DNA from 2 places in the Streptomyces sp. NPDC060184 genome. Region 1 is predicted to be linked to the other one. Evidence: predicted binding sites of a transcription regulator. Region 1 holds the regulator's gene; the other holds the start of a gene.
What was found. Region 1 encodes HrcA, which represses chaperone genes, less so after heat shock. Its sites were predicted from a motif close to TTNGCACTCNGNNNNNCNGAGTGCNAA; they were not measured.
Positions count from the first base shown of each region.

Region 1 (5,167 bases):
AGGTCGCCCCGGCCGCCGCCACGCAGATGCGTGATGCCGCGTCCGTGCAGCGGGACCGACTGGCCGGACTGGGTGCCGGGCCTGATGTCGATCTCCTCCATGCCGTCGAGCGTCTCCAGCGGCACCTTGGTGCCGAGCGCGCCCGCGGTCATGGGGATGGTGACCGTGCAGTGCAGGTCGTCGCCGCGCCGCTGGAAGACCGCGTGCGAGACCTCGTGGATCTCGACGTAGAGGTCACCGGCCGGGCCGCCGCCGGGGCCGACCTCGCCCTCGCCGGCCAGCTGGATGCGGGTCCCGTTGTCGACACCCGCGGGGATCTTGACCGTGAGGGTGCGCCGCGAGCGGACGCGGCCGTCGCCGGCGCACTCCGGGCAGGGGGTCGGCACGACGGTGCCGAAGCCCTGGCACTGCGGGCAGGGCCGCGAGGTCATGACCTGGCCGAGGAACGACCGGGTGACCTGGGACACCTCGCCGCGCCCGCGACACATGTCGCAGGTCTGGGCCGAGGTGCCGGGGGCCGCGCCCTCGCCGCTGCACGTGGTGCAGACGACGGCGGTGTCGACCTGGATGTCCTTGGTGGTTCCGAAGGCCGCCTCGGCGAGGTCGATCTCCAGCCGGATCATGGCGTCCTGGCCGCGCCGCGTGCGCGAACGGGGTCCGCGCTGCGAGGCCGTGCCGAAGAAGGCGTCCATGATGTCGGAGAAGTTGCCGAAGCCGCCGGCGCCGAAGCCGCCCGCGCCCCCGCCGCCGCCCGAGGCCGACAGCGGGTCCCCGCCCAGGTCGTAGACCTGCTTCTTCTGGGCGTCGGAGAGCACCTCGTAAGCGGCGTTGATCTCCTTGAACCGCTCCTGGGTCTTCGGGTCGGGGTTGACATCCGGGTGCAGCTCGCGGGCGAGCCGACGGAATGCCTTCTTGATCTCGTCCTGCGACGCGTCGCGCCGTACGCCGAGCACGGCGTAGTAATCGGTGGCCACTTACGACTCCGCCAGGATCTGTCCGACGTAACGTGCCACTGCGCGTACCGCTCCCATCGTTCCGGGGTAGTCCATGCGGGTCGGTCCGACCACGCCGAGTTTGGCGACTGCCTCGTCGCCCGAACCGTAGCCGACCGTGACGACGGACGTGGAGGTGAGGCCCTCGTGGGCGTTCTCGTGCCCGATCCGTACGGTCATGCCCGAGTCCGTGGCCTCACCGAGCAGCTTCAGCAGGACGACCTGCTCCTCCAGCGCTTCCAGCACGGGCCGGATCACCAGGGGGAAGTCGTGCCCGAAGCGGGTGAGGTTGGAGGTGCCGCCGATCATCAGCCGCTCCTCCGTCTCCTCGACCAGGGTTTCGAGGAGGGTGGTCAGGACCGTGGAAACCGTCCCGCGGTCCTCGTTCTCGAAGGATTCCGGCAGGTCCTGCACGAGCTGTGGGACGTCGCTGAAGCGGCGTCCCACGACCCTGCTGTTGAGCCGGGCCCGCAGATCGGCGAGAGGGGTCTCGCCGAACGGCGCGGGGCAGTCGATCATACGCTGTTCGACCCGGCCGGTGTCGGTGATCAGGACCAGCATCAGCCGGGCCGGCGACAGGGCCAGCAGCTCCACGTGACGCACCGTGGAGCGGGTCAGTGAGGGGTACTGGACGATGGCGACCTGCCGGGTCAGCTGCGCGAGCAGCCGTACCGTGCGGGCCACGACGTCGTCGAGGTCGACCGCGCAGTCCAGGAAGTTGTGGATCGCCCGGCGCTCCGGCGACGACAGGGGCTTGACGCCCGCGAGCCGGTCGACGAAGAGGCGGTACCCCTTGTCCGTGGGGATGCGCCCGGCGCTGGTGTGGGGCTGGGCGATGAAGCCCTCGTCCTCCAGCACCGCCATGTCGTTGCGGACGGTGGCCGGGGAGACCCCGAGCCGGTGCCGCTCGGTGAGCGCCTTGGAGCCGACCGGCTCCTCGGTGCCGACGTAGTCCTGGACGATGGCGCGCAGCACTTCAAGTCTGCGTTCGCTGAGCATCGCGCACACCTCCAGCTGTCGGTCGTGGTGGCTTCTGCCTGGCACTCTGTGCGTCTGAGTGCCAGCTTCCCCCCGGCCAGTGTACGGGGGTGGGGAGGGCACCGGGCAAGGGCGACCGGCCGCGGTCCGCGAGACCGCGCAGGTCGATGCGGATAGCGTCTCCTCATGGACCTCTCTTGGGAAGAGCTGGGCTGGGAGCGGTTGGGCCACGGCGTGGGCCGCCGGCGGCTTCCCGGCTGGGACGCGACCGCCGCCCTGGTCGCCGGGGCGGACCGCGCGCTGGTGGTGGACACCGGCGCGAGCGTGCGCGAGGGCGTCGGGCTGCGGATCGAGGCGCAGCGGCTGCTGGGCCGCAGGGTGACCCATGTCGCACTGACCCATCCCCACTTCGACCACGTCTTCGGCACCGCGGCCTTCGCGGGCACGGAGGTGTTCGGTGCGTACGGGGCGGCGGCGCGGATGCGGGGGTCGGTGGACGAGATGCACGCCGACGCGGTGCGCAACGGTCTGCCCGAGCACGACGCGGCGGAGGCGGTGGACGCGCTGGTGCTCCCCGGCCGCGAGGTGTGCCACCGCTGGACGCTCGACCTGGGCGGCGGGCGCGAAGTGGTGCTCGCCAACGTGGGGCCGGGGCACACCGGGCACGATCTGGCGGTCCTGGTGCCCGGGTCGGGGTCCCCGGGGGCGCGCGCGGTGGTGCTCTGCGGAGACCTGATCGAGGAGTCCGGTGAGCCGCAGACGGGCCCGGACTCGGTGCCGCCCCGCTGGCCCGCCGCCCTGGACCGGCTCCTCGCGCTGGGTGGCGAGGACGCGGTGTACGTGCCGGGGCACGGGGCTGCGGTGGACGCGGCGTTCGTGCGGGCGCAGCGGGAGCTGCTGGCGGGGCGCTTCGGCGTGTGACGGCGCGCGGACGGGCGGTGCGCCGGGGCGGGGGCTCCCCCGTGCCGGACGTGGGCCGAATTATCGTCGTGCCATGCGCAGTTACCAGCCGGACCTGACCCCGCCGTGGAAGAGGTCCGCCCCCGTGCCCGAGGTGCCCGCCGATCCGGATCTGGTCGTGGAGGAGGTGTCCACCGGCTTCTGCGGTGCGGTGATCCGCTGCGAGAAGTCCGCCCAGGGTCCGGTGGTGACGCTGGAGGACCGCTTCGGCAAGCACCGGGTGTTCCCGATGGAGCCGCGCGGCTTCCTGCTGGAGGGGCGGGTGGTGACGCTGGTGCGCCCGTCGTCCGGCGGCCCGGTGGTCCCGGCGCGTACGGCCTCCGGGTCGGTGGCGGTGCCGGGTGCGCGGGCGCGGGTGGCGCGGGCCGGGCGGATCTACGTGGAGGGCCGGCACGACGCCGAGCTGGTCGAGCGGGTGTGGGGCGACGACCTGCGGATCGAGGGGGTGGTCGTGGAGTACCTGGAGGGCATCGACGATCTTCCGGCGATCGTGCGGGAGTTCGGTCCGGGGCCGGACGCGCGGCTCGGGGTCCTGGTGGACCATCTCGTACCGGGCTCCAAGGAGTCCCGGATCGCGGCCGAGGTGTCCGATCCGCACCTGCTGGTGGTGGGGCACCCCTTCATCGACGTCTGGGAGGCGGTGAAGCCCGCCTCGGTGGGGATCGCCGGCTGGCCGTCCGTACCGCGCGGGCAGGACTGGAAGACCGGGGTGTGCCGGGCGCTGGGGTGGCCGGAGAACACCGGGGCGGCCTGGCAGCGCATCCTGTCGGGGGTCCGCTCGTACAAGGATCTTGAGCCTCAACTCCTCGGCCGCGTAGAGGAATTGATTGACTTTGTCACGCTTCCGGGGTGACGCCCGAAGCCGCTCGCGCCGCCGCCCCGCAACCGCTGCGCCGGATCGGGTTCCGATCCGGAGAAAGCGCTGCGGTTCGCACTCCTGACCGGTTAATTGGGAGTACGCGATTCGTCTGCGACGGGGGGATACGGGGATGTCGCAAGGGGACTGGCAGGAAAGCGGCGGAAACGAGGCGTCCTCCGCCGTCTTCCACCTCGTGCAGGAACTCGTCGACCGGTACCGGATCAACCGCCCGGTGATGCCGATCATGGTGGTCCAGGCCGACGACGGCGGGGCCCCGCCCGAGATCGACGACCGGGTCCGGGAGATCGCGCACCTGGTGTACCGCGCCAACGAGCCGCGCCGGGTCCCGGTGCGGCTGCTGGAGAGCCGGGGCACCTCCCCGTACGCGTCGGCGCTCGACATGGTGCGCAGGCTGGGTGAGCGCCCCTGGGAGACCCGGGAGCGCAGCCAGTACAAGCCCTTCACCTTTCCCCGGTCGCGGCTGCTGGGCGCCATCGAGCAGGCGACCGCCCAGGTGCTCGCGCAGCCGGGCCCCGCCACCCGGGCCGACCGCGGCGAACGCATCCTGGAGGAGCTGGGCGCGCTGCGCTGGCGGCCCGCCCGGTCCGGGGGCGGCGACTGGTCCCGCTCGCTGCGCGCGTCCGTCCGCCCCGAGACCTTCCTGGGCGCCGTGTTCATCGCGGTGCTGGGCACCCTGCTCGGCGAGATCGGCTGGACCGCCACCCTGCTGCTGACCGCCGCCGCGACGCTGGTCCTGGCGGTGGTCCGGCTGCTGACGACCTCGGCTCCCCCGCTGCTCTGGCTGCGGCGGGCCAGCCGCTGGTTCGCCACCACCTCCTCGCTCGCCGCCTCCAGCACCGGGTACCCCTCCGACGGCTGGTCCTGGCTGTCGCCGCGCGGCTCGTGGCGGGTGATCCGGGCCCGCGCCGCCGCCGTCGCGCTCCGGGTGGCGGAGGCCGAGGAGGGCGACGCCGCCGCCCGCCAGTTCCATCTGGAGCTGCGGGTCCAGGCGCTCCTGGAGGACCTGCGCCACAGCTACCGGCCGCGCGCGCTGGACTGGCGGCGCAGCAAGCGCACCGTCCCCCCGGTGGTGCTGCTGCCGACGGCGACCAACGAGAACGGGGGCGTGCTGCTGATCAACGCGATCAACAACGTGCGCTCGCGCCGCAGCGAGGTCGACCCGCTGCTGCTCCTGGCCACGCTGCCGGCCGCCGAGGAGCTGGTCCACACCCCCTCGCAGCCGCCCGGCCGGCCGGCGGCGGGCGGCCGGGCGCCGTGGCTGGGGGCGCAGGCCCGCTACCGGCTGTGGGTGGACGAGCTGAGCGTCGGCCAGTCCCCCGCCGGCGCCTCGTCGCTCTCCTGGGTGCTGCGCCTGCCG
Region 1 covers NZ_JBHWYX010000039.1:14,398-19,564, reverse strand. Annotated here, with positions in the region: gene dnaJ (molecular chaperone DnaJ) at 1-974, opposite strand, end outside; gene hrcA (heat-inducible transcriptional repressor HrcA) at 975-1,991, opposite strand; gene ACFWEE_RS24175 (MBL fold metallo-hydrolase) at 2,157-2,891, shown strand; gene ACFWEE_RS24170 (DUF3097 domain-containing protein) at 2,965-3,783, shown strand; gene ACFWEE_RS24165 (hypothetical protein) at 3,920-5,167, shown strand, end outside.

Region 2 (5,167 bases), on a different contig from region 1:
CCCGTCGCCCCGGTCGTCCAGCGTCGCGATCGAGTCGCCGAAGAGGAACTCGACGTCGTCGCGGACGAGGCCGTACAGAAGGTCGGCCAGATCGCCCCGGCGCACCTCCACGTCCCGGCCGTCCACCCCGCCGGTCATGGTCTCCGGCCGGACCGAGGCCCGCACCGAACCGTCCGGGTCCAGGAACGACACCTGCCGGCTGTCCACGTGCGCGTCCCACAACCGGGGCAGCAGTCCCATCCGCTCCACGACCCGCAGGGCGGTACCCCGGATGTCGATGGGGTAGCCGCCGCCGCGTACCGCGTCCGCCTTCTCGACCACCGTGACCGCGAAGCCGTACCGGTGGAGCCAGTAGGCCAGCGCGGGGCCCGCGATGCTGGCGCCGGAGATCAGGACGCTGCGCTCGCGGGGTGCGGTGGTGCCCGTACCGGCGGCCTTACCGCGACCGGATTCCGTACCGTAGGTGCTGGTCATGAGGTGTCCCCTCTCGACAGGCACGCAGACTCTCACCATCTACGTAACTTAGGTATCTTTTTTGCGGACGCGAGAAGCCCGTGAAGCGATGCCGCAGACCCGACTATATACCTAACTTAGGTATCCAAAGGAGTGGCATGAGCGCCCAGGAGCCGCACGCGGCAGACCGCGACGCCCCCGAAAGCGGTTCCGACGGCGGTTCCGACGCGGCGTTCGATCTCGTCGCCGAGATGCTTCCGCGCATGGCTCAGCTCAGCAACACGCTCACCAAGGGGCGGCTGCCCGAGCACGCCATGGAGACCGCCGGACTCGCCCTGGAGCGGCCGTCGATGTCCGTCCTGGTCACCCTGCACATGGCCGGGACCCCGCTGCGCATCGGCGAGATCGCGGCGCGCATGCAGGTGGTCGGGCCCCACGTCACCCGGCAGGTCAACGGGCTGGAGAAGCGCGGACTGGTCCGCCGCGTCACCGACCCCGACGACCAGCGCGCCCGGCTCATCGAGCCGACGCCCGAGGGCGCGGCGGGCGCCGAACGCTACATGCGGACCATCCTCGGCTGGTTCGGCGGAGCGCTCGCCGGCTGGTCCGACCGGGACCGGCGGGAGCTGGGGCGCCTGCTGGGGCGGCTCGTGGACGACTTCACCCGCCATCTGTCGGCGCTGGACGCGGAGTAGCGGCGCCGCCCACAGCCCTCTCCCCCAGCCCCGCCCTCCACGGACCCGGGCCGCGGCGCGCCCCGGCAGAAGAACGCCGCACGGGCTTGCGGTTGCCGCTGCGGCAGCTTCTACCGTCCTTCTCAGGCCCGGAAAAACCCGGCCCGTACGGGGCAAGGCGAATCGGCCCCCGTACCGAGGATTCGTTCCCAGCTCCCGGTAGGCAGACGGACGGCACGCGAGCAGGCGGCACGTGAACGATCGGCACGTGAACGAACGCCAGATGATCCGGCTCGCCGAGTTCCTGGCCGCGGGCCTGTCCGCCGACTCGGCGCCCGTGCAGGAGCACGTGGACGCGCAGTACCGGGCGGTGACCGGGCTGCGGCCCGTCACCGCCGAGGAGCACCTCGCGATCGGGCGCTCCTGTGTGGAGAACCCGCAGTGGCGCGCGGCCTACGAGGCCGTCGCACCGGGCCTCGCCGCGTACCAGCGGGACGCCATCGAGGCGTACCACTCGGGCCGCCGGGCCTGACCGGACCGTCTCGGGGGGGCGCCCGGCCCGACCGTCAGCCCGGAAGGGGCCCCGCCCGGCCGTCGGCCCGGGAGGGGCGCCCGGCCCGACCGGCCGGGCAGCCGGGCCGGGCGCGGAAACACTTCGGCCCCCGGGAACGAATCCCGGGGGCCGAAGCCACAGCTGGACGCTGCGGGGGTGGAACCACCGATCCCTGGAGGGGATCAGAAGTCCATGTCACCGCCCGGCATGCCACCCGGGGCAGCCGCGCCGGCCTTCTCGGGCTTCTCGGCGATGACGGCCTCGGTGGTGAGGAAGAGCGCGGCGATGGAGGCGGCGTTCTGCAGAGCGGAGCGCGTGACCTTCGCCGGGTCGAGAATGCCCTCGGCGATCATGTCGACGTACTCGCCGGTCGCGGCGTTGAGGCCGTGGCCGATCGGCAGGTTGCGGACCTTCTCCACGACGACGCCACCCTCGAGACCACCGTTGACGGCGATCTGCTTGAGCGGGGCCTCCAGCGCGAGCTTGACGGCGTTGGCGCCGGTGGCCTCGTCGCCCGTCAGGTCGAGCTTCTCGAAGACGGCGGACGCCTGGAGCAGAGCCACGCCACCACCGGCGACGATGCCCTCCTCGACGGCGGCCTTGGCGTTGCGCACCGCGTCCTCGATGCGGTGCTTGCGCTCCTTGAGCTCGACCTCGGTGGCGGCACCGGCCTTGATGACGGCCACGCCGCCGGCCAGCTTCGCCAGACGCTCCTGGAGCTTCTCGCGGTCGTAGTCCGAGTCGGAGTTCTCGATCTCGGCACGGATCTGGTTGACGCGACCCTGAACCTGGTCGCTCTCGCCGGCGCCGTCGACGATCGTCGTCTCGTCCTTGGTGATGACGACCTTGCGCGCGGAGCCCAGCAGGTCGAGACCCGCGTTCTCCAGCTTGAGGCCGACCTCCTCGGAGATGACGGTGCCACCGGTGAGGATGGCGATGTCACCGAGCATGGCCTTGCGGCGGTCACCGAAGCCCGGGGCCTTGACGGCGACGGACTTGAAGGTGCCACGGATCTTGTTGACGACCAGGGTCGACAGGGCCTCGCCCTCGACGTCCTCGGCGATGATCAGCAGCGGCTTGCCCGACTGCATGACCTTCTCCAGCAGCGGAAGGAGGTCCTTCACGTTGGAGATCTTCGAGTTGACGATGAGGATGTACGGGTCGTCGAAGGACGTCTCCATACGCTCCATGTCGGTCGCGAAGTACGCCGAGATGTAGCCCTTGTCGAAGCGCATACCCTCGGTGAGCTCCAGCTCCAGACCGAAGGTCTGGGACTCCTCGACGGTGATGACGCCTTCCTTGCCGACCTTGTCCATCGCCTCGGCGATCTTGGCGCCGATCTCGGTGTCGGCGGCGGAGATGGAGGCGGTCGAAGCGATCTGCTCCTTGGTCTCCACGTCCTTGGCCTGCTCCAGCAGAGCGGCGGAGACGGCCTCGACGGCCTTCTCGATGCCCCGCTTGAGGGCCATCGGGTTGGCACCGGCGGCGACGTTGCGCAGACCCTCGCGGACGAGCGCCTGGGCGAGAACGGTGGCGGTGGTCGTACCGTCGCCGGCGACGTCGTCCGTCTTCTTGGCGACCTCCTTGACCAGCTCCGCACCGATCTTCTCGTACGGGTCCTCGAGCTCGATCTCCTTGGCGATGGAAACACCATCGTTGGTGATCGTGGGCGCGCCCCACTTCTTCTCGAGGACGACGTTACGGCCCTTGGGGCCGAGGGTGACCTTGACGGCGTCGGCGAGCTGGTTCATCCCGCGCTCGAGACCGCGCCGTGCCTCCTCGTCGAACGCGATGATCTTGGCCATGTGAAGTGGTCCTCCCGGACAGGGGTGGATTGCTCCGGACCGAGAGGCGCCCGCGACGGACGGCCTGCGTGCCCGGCGGTTCCTTGCCCCGCCGCGCCTGCGGGCCTCACCGGCCCGGTCCAAGTTCTGTCACTCTCACCTGGAGAGTGCTAACGCCAATGATTAGCACTCGACCCCTGCGAGTGCAAGCGTCCTCCTCGTCCTGGGGACAAGCTCCGGGCACGCCTCGGGGCGAACCGCAGGCACTCACCGGCCGGCCTCCGGGCCTCCGCGGACCCTTCCCGGCACGCGGAACGCGCACGCACGCAGGGCCCGTACCCCTGCCGGGGACGGGCCCTGCGTGCGTGAGAAGTGTCGTTGCCGACCGCGTCCGATCTCAGCCCACGGCGAGCTTGACCATGTCCGCCTGCGGCCCCTTCTGGCCCTGCGAGATCTCGAATTCAACTCGCTGACCCTCTTCGAGGGTGCGGTACCCGTCCATCTGGATCGCGCTGTAGTGGACGAAAACATCCGCACCACCGTCGACCGCGATGAAGCCGTACCCCTTCTCCGCGTTGAACCACTTGACGGTGCCCTGAGCCATGCCTAACTCCCCTATTTCTGGCCCCTGCACAGGACCGCACTTCGCGGACCCGGGTCAGAACTCACCCTCCGACAGGAGAGGGTGCGTGCGCCGGAACGCGTCGACCGCGGCCGAATGTATCTGCCCAACTGCCCTCTGCAACAGGTCAATCGGACGAGAATTCTGGTCGCGGCGGAACGCCCGAACATGAGGATTTGTTGAGAATTTTGGGCAAGTCGGGCCAGACAAAGGCCACTTAAGGCACAGAGGGCTTCCGGACTTTGGCTGCTTCTTGTCGCGCGGCGGCGCGATCTCGCACCCGCCCGGCGCGGACGGCCAAGGGGGCTTCCCCAACTGTACCGCGCTCAACCCTACGGAATTGCCCCCTCCGCGTCGTACGCGAAGGGGGCAACGGTGCGCTGCGGAACGGCTGTCGGGGTCCCGCCGCGCGGCGGGACCCGGGACCGGCCGTCGGGTCAGCAGCCGCCCGCGACGGCGGGAATGATCGAGACGCCGGCGCCGTCCGGCGTGGCCGCCTGGAGGCCGCCCTCGAAGCGGACGTCGTCGTCGTTGACGTACACGTTGACGAAGCGGCGCAGCTTGCCCTGGTCGTCCAGGACACGCGCGGCGATGCCCGGGTGGTCCTTCTCCAGGGACTCGATGACCTCGGAGAGGACGGTGCCCTCGGCCGAGACCTCGGCCTGGCCGCCGGTGTACGTGCGCAGGATGGTGGGGATGCGGACCTTGACGCTCATGGGGATTGCCTTCCTCGGTTCTCGGGTGGTCAGTGGGCCGCGAGGCCCGCGTCGCGGAACGCGTCCAGGCTCGGGCGGATGGTCGCCGACAGGCCGGTCGTCGGAGAGACGGCGTCCAGGGTCTTCAGGCCGTCGCCGGTGTTCAGGACGACGGTGGTCAGGGCCGGGTCGAGCAGGCCGGACTCGATCAGCTTCCGCGTCACGCCGACGGTCACACCGCCCGCGGTCTCGGCGAAGATGCCCTCGGTGCGGGCGAGCAGCTTGATCGCGTCGACGACCTGCTCGTCGTCGACGTCCTCCACCGCGCCACCGGTGCGGCGGGCGATGTCCAGGACGTACGGGCCGTCGGCCGGGTTGCCGATCGC
Region 2 covers NZ_JBHWYX010000002.1:244,742-249,908, forward strand. Annotated here, with positions in the region: gene ACFWEE_RS02750 (FAD-dependent monooxygenase) at 1-474, opposite strand, end outside; gene ACFWEE_RS02755 (MarR family winged helix-turn-helix transcriptional regulator) at 705-1,148, shown strand; partial or broken gene ACFWEE_RS02760 (TipAS antibiotic-recognition domain-containing protein) at 1,389-1,659, shown strand; gene groL (chaperonin GroEL) at 1,863-3,485, opposite strand; gene ACFWEE_RS02770 (cold-shock protein) at 3,862-4,068, opposite strand; gene ACFWEE_RS02775 (MoaD/ThiS family protein) at 4,524-4,802, opposite strand; gene thrC (threonine synthase) at 4,832-5,167, opposite strand, start outside.
Region 2: groL (chaperonin GroEL) is a predicted target of HrcA. The motif match lies at 3,648-3,674, and genes of this name have one in related genera.